Regions from separate parts of the Aminobacter sp. SR38 genome, predicted to be linked through region 1. Evidence: predicted binding sites of a transcription regulator. Region 1 holds the regulator's gene; the other holds the start of a gene.
The links. Region 1 encodes PhoB, which activates phosphate uptake and scavenging genes when phosphate is short. Its sites were predicted from a motif close to TGTCATNNANCTGTCAT; they were not measured.
Positions count from the first base shown of each region.

Region 2: a site for PhoB is predicted at 2,406-2,422, ahead of phnC (phosphonate ABC transporter ATP-binding protein). Genes of this name have one in related genera too.

Region 1 is NZ_CP062112.1:3,788,813-3,794,454, reverse strand. Features, by position in the region: gene xylF (D-xylose ABC transporter substrate-binding protein) at 1-739, opposite strand, end outside; gene IG197_RS18600 (ROK family protein) at 990-2,231, shown strand; gene phoB (phosphate regulon transcriptional regulator PhoB) at 2,258-2,947, opposite strand; gene phoU (phosphate signaling complex protein PhoU) at 3,046-3,750, opposite strand; gene pstB (phosphate ABC transporter ATP-binding protein PstB) at 3,789-4,613, opposite strand; gene pstA (phosphate ABC transporter permease PstA) at 4,638-5,642, opposite strand, start outside.
Region 2 is NZ_CP062112.1:4,462,151-4,467,792, forward strand. Features, by position in the region: gene phnE (phosphonate ABC transporter, permease protein PhnE) at 1-399, opposite strand, end outside; gene phnD (phosphonate ABC transporter substrate-binding protein) at 476-1,387, opposite strand; gene phnC (phosphonate ABC transporter ATP-binding protein) at 1,479-2,321, opposite strand; gene IG197_RS21800 (GFA family protein) at 2,601-2,945, shown strand; gene IG197_RS21805 (helix-turn-helix domain-containing protein) at 3,022-3,360, opposite strand; gene IG197_RS21810 (NAD(P)-dependent oxidoreductase) at 3,507-4,400, shown strand; gene IG197_RS21815 (GFA family protein) at 4,393-4,806, shown strand; gene IG197_RS21820 (Tim44 domain-containing protein) at 5,061-5,642, shown strand, end outside.

The sequences.
Region 1 (5,642 bases):
CGCCGTCTTGGCCCGACACCGGCACCGAACCGGCAAGGCCCTGTGCCTGAAGCGCTGCGATCGCGCCGCCGGCGGTGCCGTCGTTCGAAGCCACGACCGCGTCGATCTTGTTGTCGTTGGCGGTCAGGAACTGTTCCATGTTCTTCTGGGCATTGGCCGGCAGCCAGCCATCGGTATAGGCCTCGCCGACATTCTTGATCTTGCCGGCGTCGACGGCTTCCTTGAGCACTTCCATCTGCCCGGCGAACAGGAAGTCGGCGTTCGGATCTGCACCGCTGCCCTTGATGAAGACGTAGTTGCCTTCAGGCTTGGCGGCGAACACGCCCTTGGCCTGCATGCGGCCGACTTCCTTGTTGTCGAAGGTCAGGTAGAAGGCATCCTTGTTCTCGATCAGGCGGTCGTAGCCGACAACAGGAATGCCTTCGGCGACGGCCTTGTCGACAGCCGGTCCGATGGCCGAGGCGTCCTGAGCCAGGATGATCAGGGCGTTGGCGCCCTGGGAGATCAGGCTTTCGACGTCGGTCAGCTGCTTGGCCGGCGACGACTGCGCGTCAGCCGAGATGTACTTGTCGCCGGCGGCCTCGATGGCGGCCTTCATGGCGGCTTCGTCGGTCTTCCAGCGCTCTTCCTGGAAGTTCGACCAGGAGACGCCGATGACCTTGTCCTTTGCCGAAGCCACTGCCGTAAGCGACAGAGTCATGGCAACGCCCGCCAGGATGGCGGTGGTAAACTTTTTCATTATTTCCTCCCTGCGCCCAATGGGCGCGCCTACTTCGCGATAGCCCTTGGAGAAGCTCTTTTTTTTCGAGCCTCGAAAAAATACTGACTCAATGCCCGGCCACTGTCAACATGGTTTCGCGAGCGCTCCTTATTTTTTTCGGAGCCCGAAATAAATAGAGACATTTGGCGCTGGCTCTGTCACAATCACTTGGCGCGTAAGGGACTGCCGCTTAAGAAGGGCAGCGCTTCGCCGGGAGGAAGACGAGCACATGTCGGTCGGCATACGTCACGACGATCTGAGACGGCGCAACCGCGCCATGGTTATATCCGCGGTTCGCCGAGCCAGCCAGCCATCGCGCACCGAAATCGCCGCCACCACCGGCCTCAGCCATTCGACGATCTCGACGATTTCCTCCGATCTCATATCAGAAGGCATCCTTGCCGAGGCCAAGTTCAGCGAACCCGTCTCCATGAAACGGGGGCGGCCGCAGGTCGGGTTGATGCTCGATGCCGATGCTGCGTCTGTCGTTGCGGTCGTGCTCTCGCTCAACAGCCTGTCCGCCGCCATCATCGACTATGCCGGCAACACCGTGACCGAAGAGACCCGGCGGCTTGTCACGCAGCAGATGCCTGCCGAGGCGCTGGTCGACGAATGCGTCGGAATGGTCCGGCGCCTGATCGACAGCGCCGGCGCTTCGGGCGGCGCCGTCCTACGCATCGCCATCGCCGTCCAGGGCATCACCGACGCCGCCTCGCGCAAGCTGTTGTGGTCTCCGATCACCCGATACGACGACATCCCCTTCGCCGACCGGCTGGAGCAGGAGTTCGGCGTACCTGTTTCGGTTGAGAACGACTGCAACATGATCGCCGAGGCCCTCCGCTGGCGAGATCCGGTGCGTTATCGCGACGACTTCATCGCCATCCTGCTCTCGCACGGCATCGGCATGGGCCTCGTCATCAAGGGCGAGCTGTTCACCGGCACGCAGTCGTCGGGTGCCGAGTTCGGCCACATGATCCACCGCCCGGACGGCGCGCTTTGCCGTTGCGGCCGCCGCGGCTGCATCGAGGCCTATGCCGGCAACTACGCCATCTGGCGCAACGCAAGGGTTGGCGACGAGAATGCCGAGCCGCTGGCCGACCTGTCCGACGACGACATCAGGGCCGTGGCCGATGCGGCACGTGACCATGATGGCCCCGAACGCGAGGCCTTTCGCAAGGCCGGCGAAGCCATCGGCTTTGGACTCGGCTCGATGTTTGCGCTGTTCGACCCCGCCCCCCTCGCCTTCGTCGGCGTCGGCGCAACCGCCTTCGACATCATGGAGCCACATGTGCGCGCGGCCATCGCCAAGACGGCGGGCGGGCTGCACTCGAAGGCGATCTCCTTCGACACCGAACCCAACGAGGTTCCGCTCAAACGCGAGGGCGCGATGATGCGCGCGCTGCTTGCCATTGATCAGGAGATTTTTGCCGCAGGCACGGCTCCACGCCGTGCCGGTGCCGACGTCGCCTAGCTGAGCGGAAAAGAGCCCGAAGCGGCTCAGTCCTCGCGGATGGCGTAGCCGGCACCGCGAATGGTCCGGATCACGTCAGGCATGCGGCCGTTGTTGACCGCCTTGCGCAGGCGCCCGACATGCACGTCAACGGTGCGCTCGTCGATATAGATCGTCTCGCCCCAGACATTGTCGAGCAACTGGCTGCGCGAGAACACGCGGCCCGGGTGCCGCATCATGAATTCGAGCAAGCGGAATTCGGTCGGCCCGAGCTTGATCTCGCTCTTCTTGCGGTAGACGCGGTGCGACTCGCGGTCGAGCATGATGTCGCCGACCTTGAGCACCGAGGACAGCACCTCGGGTTTGGCCCGGCGCAGCAGCGCCTTGACGCGCGCCATGAATTCCGGCGTCGAGAACGGCTTGACCAGGTAGTCGTCGGCCCCGGTCGAAAGCCCGCGCACCCTGTCGCTTTCCTCGCCCCGCGCCGTCAGCATGATGATCGGCAGGCGTTCGGTGTCGGGACGCATCCTGAGCCGGCGGCACAGTTCTATACCCGACAGCGCCGGCACCATCCAGTCGAGCACCAGCAGGTCGGGCACGTTTTCCTGGAGCCGAATCTCGGCCTCGTCGCCACGCGTGACGACCTCGACCTGATAGCCTTCGGATTCGAGATTGTAGCGAAGCAGCACGCCCAGCGGCTCTTCGTCTTCGACGACCATGACCTTGGGAGCGATCATTGGCTATACCTTGTCCTTGCGCATGGCCGCTTGTGGACCATGCGCTGATTTAACCTATGCAGCGCCCCCGCGCCAAACGCATGCGGTTGCGGAAATGCTCAGGCCGGAACCGTCGTCGTGGTCTCGTCGACCTTGGGCCGGTTCAGCGGCAGCTGCGTACCCGTCACGACGAAATAGGCGTTCTCGGCGATGTTGGTGACATGGTCGCCGATGCGCTCGAGGTTCTTGGCGCAGAACAGCAGATGCGTGCAGGCCGTGATGTTGCGCGGATCTTCCATCATGTAGGTCAGGAGTTCGCGGAACACGGCGGTGTACTGGATGTCGATCTTCTGGTCGTCGGCGCGCAGATCCTTCAGGCCCTCGGCCTGACGCGCGACATAGAGATCGACGACGCCGCGAACCTGGCCAAGCACCAGCTGCGCCATCGCATCGATCGAATGCGAGAGATTGCGCGGGGTCGGCGACTGGCCGACGGCGCCGACGCGCTTGGCAATGTTCTTGGCGAGGTCGCCGATGCGCTCGAGGTCACCCGCCATGCGGATGGCACCGACCACGGCGCGCAGGTCCTGCGCCATCGGCTGGCGCTTGGCGATCAGAGTGATCGCCGAATTGTCGAGATCGCGCTGCTTGGCGTCCATGATCGTATCGTCGGCAACGACGTTTTGCGCCAGTGCCTGGTCGGACGTGAGAAGCGCGCGGATGGCGCCGGCCACCATTGCGCCGGAAAGATCGCCCATGTCGCGGATGAGCTGGTCGACGTGCTGAAGTTCTTCGTCGAAGGACCGGACTGTATGTTCGCCCATGATTTCTTCCTCGTATCGTGTGCCGCGACGAAACCCACTCAGCCGAAGCGGCCGGTGATGTAGTCCTGCGTCCGCTTGTCGTCGGGGTTGGTGAACATCTTGTCGGTCGGGCCTTCCTCGACGAGATAGCCGAGGTGGAACATCGCCGTGCGCTGCGACACGCGCGCCGCCTGCTGCATCGAGTGCGTGACGATGACGATCGTGTAGTTCTCGCGCAGTTCGTCGATCAGCTCCTCGACCTTGGCGGTGGCGATCGGGTCGAGCGCCGAACACGGCTCGTCCATCAGGATCACCTCGGGCGAAACGGCGATGGCGCGCGCGATGCACAGGCGCTGCTGCTGGCCGCCCGACAGGCCGGTGCCCGGCTCGTTGAGGCGGTCCTTGGCTTCGTTCCACAGAGCGGCCTTCTGCAGGCTCTTCTCGACGATCACGTCGAGCTCGGCCTTGTTCTTGGCGAGACCATGGATGCGCGGGCCGTAGGCGACGTTCTCGTAGATCGACTTCGGGAACGGGTTCGGCTTCTGGAACACCATGCCGACGCGGGCACGCAGCTCGACGACGTCGATCTTGGGATCGTAGATGTCTTCGCTGTCGAGGGTGATCTTGCCGCCGACGCGGGCTGCGTCGATGGTGTCGTTCATGCGATTGAGGCAGCGCAGGAAGGTCGACTTGCCGCAGCCCGACGGGCCGATCAGCGCCGTCACCTGATTCTGGCGAACGTCGAGATCGACGCCGAACAGCGCTTGCTTCTCGCCATAGTGCACGGTCACCTTGTCGCCGCGCATCTTGATGATTTCGTTCGTTCTGGCGTTCATCTCAGCATTCACCGCGTCGTCGAGGGATTTTTCGGTCATGATGTTCATAGCAGGATGCTCCTTGTCCATGCCCTACCAGCGGCGCTCGAAGCGGCGGCGCAGGACGATGGCGACGATGTTCATGGCCATGAGGAAGATGAGAAGAATGATGATGGCGCCCGACATGCGCTCGACAAAGGCGCGTTCGGCCTCGTTCGCCCACATGTAGATCTGCACCGGAAGTGCGGTTGCGGGATCGAACGGCGTCTTGGGATAGTCGGCGACGAAGGCGACCATGCCGATCAAGAGAAGCGGTGCTGTCTCGCCGAGCGCACGCGCCAGGCCGATGATGGTGCCGGTCAGGATGCCGGGAGCGGCCAGTGGCAGGATGTGCTGGAACACCATCTGCATCTTCGAGGCGCCGAGGCCAAGCGCTGCCGAACGGATCGACGGCGGCACGGCAGCCAAGGCGGCGCGCGTCGCGATGATGATGGTCGGCAGCGTCATCAGCGTCAGCACCAGGCCGCCGACGAAGGATGCCGAACGCGGCAGGCCGAGGAAATTGATGAACACGGCCAGGCCGAGCAGACCGAAGACGATCGACGGCACGGCGGCGAGGTTGTTGATGTTGACCTCGATCAGGTCAGTGAAGCGGCTCTTCTTGGCGAATTCCTCGAGATAGATCGAGGCGGCGACGCCGATCGGCAGCGCCAGCAAAAGCACGATCACCATCATGTAGAACGAGCCGATGAGGGCTACGCCGACGCCCGACGTTTCAGGACGGCTTGATGCGCCGTAGCTGAACAGGCCGGTGTTGAAATGCTCGGCCATCACGCCTTCGGCCTTGAGCTTGTTCATCCATTCGACCTGCTGGTCCGACACCTTGCGGCGGCTTTCCGGCACGTCGAGGTCGATCTGACCCTTGAAAGCCGAGTCGAGATTGGCGGCGGCGAGGATGTCGACGTTGCGGGTCGTGCCGATGACCGACGGGTCGGCGGCGACGATCGCCCGGAGCTGGACGCGCGAGCTGTCGGACAGGAAGCCCTTGAGCTTGCGCACATCGGCCTTGTTGTTCGGGTCGATGCCGAGCTTCTCGAT
Region 2 (5,642 bases), 670 kb from region 1:
GCCGACGGCGAAACCGATCAGCGTCGAGACCAGCGCGATGTTGATCGTCTCCAGCATCTTGTAGACGTATTCGGGCATGTAGACCGAGCCGAACAGATACATCCGGCCTTCGGGGTAATCGAATTTCAGGCTGCCGTCGGCATAGGGCGAAGGCAGGTCGAACATGGCGCGCCAGACCTCGAGGCCGTCGCGCGGGATCAGCTGGTCTACGAAATCGAAGAAATGCGGCAGCCGGTCGAAGAACTTGCCGGCGTTGCTGTCATTGGCGAACCAGAGCGATCCGGACAGCGCGATGAAGAGGAAGAACAGGCCACCCGCCGTATAGAGGCGGCGGCGACTGGCGAGTTCGCGCCAGTGCTGCTCGACCGCGAGGCCGGCTTCCGAGAGGGGCATTGTCATTGGGGTTCCGTCCGATCCCGGATAAAAAGGGACGCGCCGCGATTGCTGCGCGGCGCGTCCGAGTTGCCTTCGGGGCTTAGCTGCCGATCTGCGCCTTACGGGCGTCGATCACAGGCTGGTAGAATTCCGGGGTGACTTCGGTGAAGCCCTTGAAGTCGCCGCCCTGGATGGCAGCGAAGCAGGCCGGATCTGTCTCCGGCAGCTTGACCATGTAGTCCTTGAACTTGCTCTTGATGTCTGCGTCGAGCGATGTGCGCACGACGATCGGGCCGTTCGGGATAAGCGGCGACTTCCAGACTTCGACCAAGTCGTCCATGTCGAGGATGCCCTTGTCGACCATCTTCTTCAGGTTGCCCGAGGTGTAGCCATCCTTGAACTCGCCGACGCCCGAACCAAAGGTCGTGCCGGCGTCGAAGGTGCCCTTGAGCACTTCGAGGACGAGGTTCTCATGGCCGCCGCCGAAGCCGGTCTCGGCGACGAAGTCCTTGACGGCGACGCCGCCGAGGTCCTTCGGCAACGAGGTGACCGGGATCAGGTAGCCCGAGGTCGAGTCAGGATCGGCGAAGCCGAGCTTCTTGCCCTTGAGGTCTTCGAGCTTGGTGATGCCCGAGTCCTTCTTGGCGACCATGATCGAGTAGTAGCCGGTGGCGCCGTCGGTCTGGACGGTGGTCAGGATCGGCTCGACCGCGTCCTTGTTCTGCAGGTAGATCTTGGCGTAACCCGAAGCGCCGAGTTCGGCGTAGTCGAGCGTGCCGCCGAGCAGTCCCTGGATGGTGCCGTCATAGTCGGCGGCCGGGAACAGCGACACCTTCTCGACGCCGATGGCCTTGGGCAGCTGGTCGACGAGGCACTGGAAGTTGCGCAGGCGGTCGGCTTCGTTTTCGCCGCCGATCAGGCCGATGCGGAATTCCTTGAGGTCGGCGGCATTGGCCGAACCGATCGCCAGCACGGCGAGCGAAGCGGCACCCAGAAGTGCTTTCTTGAACATCACAGTTCTCCAGTTTGGCCCAGCACCTTGCCGGGTCATTGCAGTTGATGATTACCGGCCTTTGACGTGGGCGAGACGAACGCGAGCAGCCTCAGGCCGGGGCGTAGGCCGGTTCGAGAGGTGCGGCGGATACGGGAACCCTGACCTTGACCGGGCGGATGCTGGTCGAGGTGATGGCTTCGGAAATTTCAGTGCCGTCGGCGTCGGCACCGTAGACGAGGCGCACGGCCTCGATGGTGAGGTCTTCGGGCGCGCCGTCGAACACGACAGCGCCGCCCTGCATGCCGATGATGCGGTTGCAGTAGGTGCGTGCGGTGTCGAGCGTGTGCAGATTGGTGATGACGGTGATGCCGTCGCGCAGGTTGATGTCGCGCAGCGCGTCCATCACGACCTTGGCGTTGAGCGGGTCCAGCGAGGCGATCGGCTCGTCGGCGAGGATCAGCTTGGGCTCCTGCATCAGGGCACGTGCAATGGCGACGCGCTGCTGCTGGCCACCGGACAGGGTTCCAGCCGGCTGGAGGGCGGTGCGGGCGATGTCGAGGCGCTCAAGCGCGGCGATCGCCCGGATGCGCTCCTCACGCGAGAAGATCGAAAGCAGGTTGAGCGCGGTCGAACGGTGGTTGAGGCGACCGAGCAGGACGTTGGTCAGCACGTCGAGACGCGGGACCAGGTTGAACTGCTGGAAGATCATGGCGCAGTCGCGCTGCCAGCGGCGCAACTGGGTGCCACGCAGCGACGACACTTCGGTGCCGTCGAAGACGATCGAGCCCTGGCTCGGATCGATCAGGCGGTTGATCGTCTTGAGCAGGGTCGACTTGCCGGCACCGGAGCGGCCGATGATGCCGACCATCTGGCCCGGCTGGATCTGGAGGTTGACGCTATTGACGGCGACATTCTTGCCGAAGCGGCGCGTCACGTTGCGGATTTCGAGCATCTTGGCTTCCCTGTCCCGGCGGGCTTTTTCGCCCTTGTCTGCGATGGGCCTAGACCCGGGACGTGAAGCTGCAATGTCGGGACCGTGTCAGTTTTGTTACGATGCACAGGCCGGTCAGCGAAAAACGCGGCTTTTGCAGCCAAAAACCGCTGTTTTGGGAATCCCACAGCTCATTGGGCGCAGCGCCAGATGCGGTAGCGGCCGTTTTCTGAGGCGATTGCCAGGCCTGTGGATGGGGGCTAAGTCTCGCTCGCAATTCAAATGCGAGGGGGAGAAGGTATGGCCAAAGGTAGCTGCCACTGCGGCAATGTCTCGTTCGAGGTCGAGGGCGAGCCGGAAAGTGCAATCGAATGCAACTGCTCGCATTGCAGTCGCAAGGGCTACCTGCTGTGGTTCGTGCCGCGCGACAAGCTGACCGTGACGCCGCCGCCGGAGCGTCTTGCCACCTACAAGTTCAACAAACACGTCGTCGACCACATGTTCTGTGTGAACTGCGGCTGTGCGCCGTTCGGCATGGGTGTCAGCCCGAGCGGAGAGAAGACCGCGGCGATCAATGTACGCTGCATCGAAGAGATCGATCTGACGATACTCAAGCGCATCCCGTTCGACGGTCGCAGCCGCTGAAGCCTTCGGCGGAGCGGCAAATCGTCCTGCAATCAAGCGTTGGCGCGGTCTCCTGCCTGCTTGATCGCTGCCTGCGTCAGGCTACTTGCCGCTGATCTTTCCATGTCTCGTGCTGCTTGCCCCATGCTGACATCGCAGTCACGGCATCGTTCAGGCTGAAGCCTAATGGCGTGATGGAGTATTCCACGCGTGGCGGCACCTGGTCATAGGCGTGCCGGCTGATCAGCCCGTCAGCCTCCATCTGCCGTAATTGCTGCGTGAGCACCTTCTCGCTGATGCCAGGCAGCAGCCGGCGCAATTCCGCAAAGCGGTGGGGCCGCAGGTGCAGTTCCCACAACAAAGGGGTTTTCCATTTCCCGCCGATAGCCTGCATCGCGGTGGCAAAACCGCAGCTGTCGGGTTCCTTGCGCCTCATTTGGCAGCTCCTGTCATGAACTCAGTAGCTTACTTCAAGGTGCGTACTTCACAACGCGGTGACAGTACATATGTTCGGACCGAGCGCGCGCCAAACATAAACCAGCCCCTGGTTGAGAGGGGCATTCGCTTGTCGGAGAAATCGTCGTGAAATCAAATGTCTGCGTGCTCGGTGCGGGCCGCATGGGCTCGTCTATTGCCAGAACATTGCTCGACCGGGGTTACCCAACATCGGTCTGGAACCGGACTGCTGCAAAGTGCGAAGCCTTGGCTGCGCTGGGAGCGAGGGTCGCATCTTCGGTGGAGGATGGTGTCAGGGTGGCCGATGTCGTGATCATCAATGTTCTGGACTATGTGGCCAGCGAGGCTTTGCTGAGGTCTGACAACGTCCCTGCGACGTTGGCCGGCAAAGCCGTCGTACAGCTCACCTCCGGCTCGCCGCGTCTGGCCCGGGAAGAAGCGCGCTGGGCAGAGGCGCTTGGTGCCTGCTATCTGGACGGAGCAATCATGGCGACTCCGGATTTCATCGGCAAACCCGAGGCGACCTTGCTTTATTCCGGCTCCCGCGAGATCTACGACAAGCACAAGCTGCTGCTTTTCGCGCTCGGCGGCGGCACGAGTTATGTCGGCGAAGTGCCCGGGCAAGCCTCTGCGCTCGACACCGCCTTGCTCACCCAGATGTGGGGCGGGCTCTTCGGCGCGCTCCAGGGCATGGCTGTCGCCGAGGCCGAGGGTCTCGATCTGGAGACGTTCAGGAGCCTTCTCACGGCGTTCAAGCCAGTTGTCGATGCCGCGCTGTTCGACGTGGTCGACAGGACAAAGGCGCGTCGCTTTGCCGGCGACGACGCAACGCTCGCGTCATTGGGCGCCCACTACAGCGCCTTCCAGCACCTGCTCGAAGCATGTGAGGAGCGAGGGCTCGACGCGTCCATGCCGCGCGCCATGGACGCGATCTTCCAACGGGCGCTTTCGCTCGGGAGTGGGGTCGACGATTTTGCATCGCTTTCCCCGTTGCTTCGAAGGGAGCCGGCGAATGCATAGCGGTGAGACGAGGCGAACCGCGACCTGCTCATGCCGAGGCGTCGAGCTTGTCCTCACTGGGGAGCCGCGGCGTGTCTATGCGTGCAGTTGCACGGAGTGCCAGAGATGCACTGGGGCGGCGTTCTCATACCGGGCTATCTATGCGGATTCCGCTGTCGTCGGCCAGAAAGGCGAGACCAGATCCTGGCGGCGAACCGGCTCGTCAGGACAATGGTTAGAGCAAACATTCTGCGTCATGTGCGGATCGGTGGTATTCATGCGAGCAGAACGGCTGATAGGTGCGTTGTCGGTATCGGTTGGCTGCCTGGAGGACCAGGATTTCCTGGCACCGACAATGCTCCATTGGCCCAACAGAAAGCATAAATGGCTTTGCCTGGAAGGCGTTGGCGAAGCAGCCACGCCATGAACGGTCGGATCGCGAAAGGTAGCGTGATAACAAGCCCCCGCTGCGCTGATCGCATCCCGCGTTTGACCGGCGCAACCGCAAAGCGCCTCTGCGGAGCCACAAATGATGGCCTGATCTGCAGCTAAAACCATTGTAAATCAATGTTTTGGCGAATTTCGGCAAGAATCTGCCAAAACTTGACGTTCAAACCCTGACACTACAGTTGTTAGTCATTATATGAGGGTCGACATTACCGCTCTACGAGGGAACTGCCGATGACGATGTCCAGAACGACCCGCTTTGCCACACTGTTCGCAGGGTTGTTCCTTGCATTCTCCATGGTCGCCGTCGACCAGGCCGATGCGCGTCGCGGCGGCAGCTTCGGCAGCAGGGGAGCGCGCACATTCCAGTCGGCACCGCCGACCCGCACCGCGCCGCAGCCGGCAGCGCCAGTCGAACGCTCGATGACGCCGACCACCGGCCAGGCGACCAACCCGGCCACCAATGCCGCACGTCCGGCCGCTGCCGCCCAGCAGCGTCCCGGCTTCATGGGCGGCTTCGGCGGCGCAATGATCGGCGGCCTGCTGATGGGCGGTTTGCTCGGCATGATGATGGGCCAGGGTTTTGGCGGTCTCGCGGGCATGTTCGGCATGCTGATGCAGATACTGCTGATCGGCGGCGCCATCTGGCTCGCTTTGCGCTTCTTCCGCTCGCGCCAGGTGCAGAATTCCGGTCCGGCGATGGCTGGAGCCGGTGCCGGAGGCGGCAACTTCAACTATCGTGATGCGGCACCTGCTGGAACCGGCAAGGCCAATGGCGGCAGCCGCTCGTTCACCATCCCGAGCATCGGCGGCAGC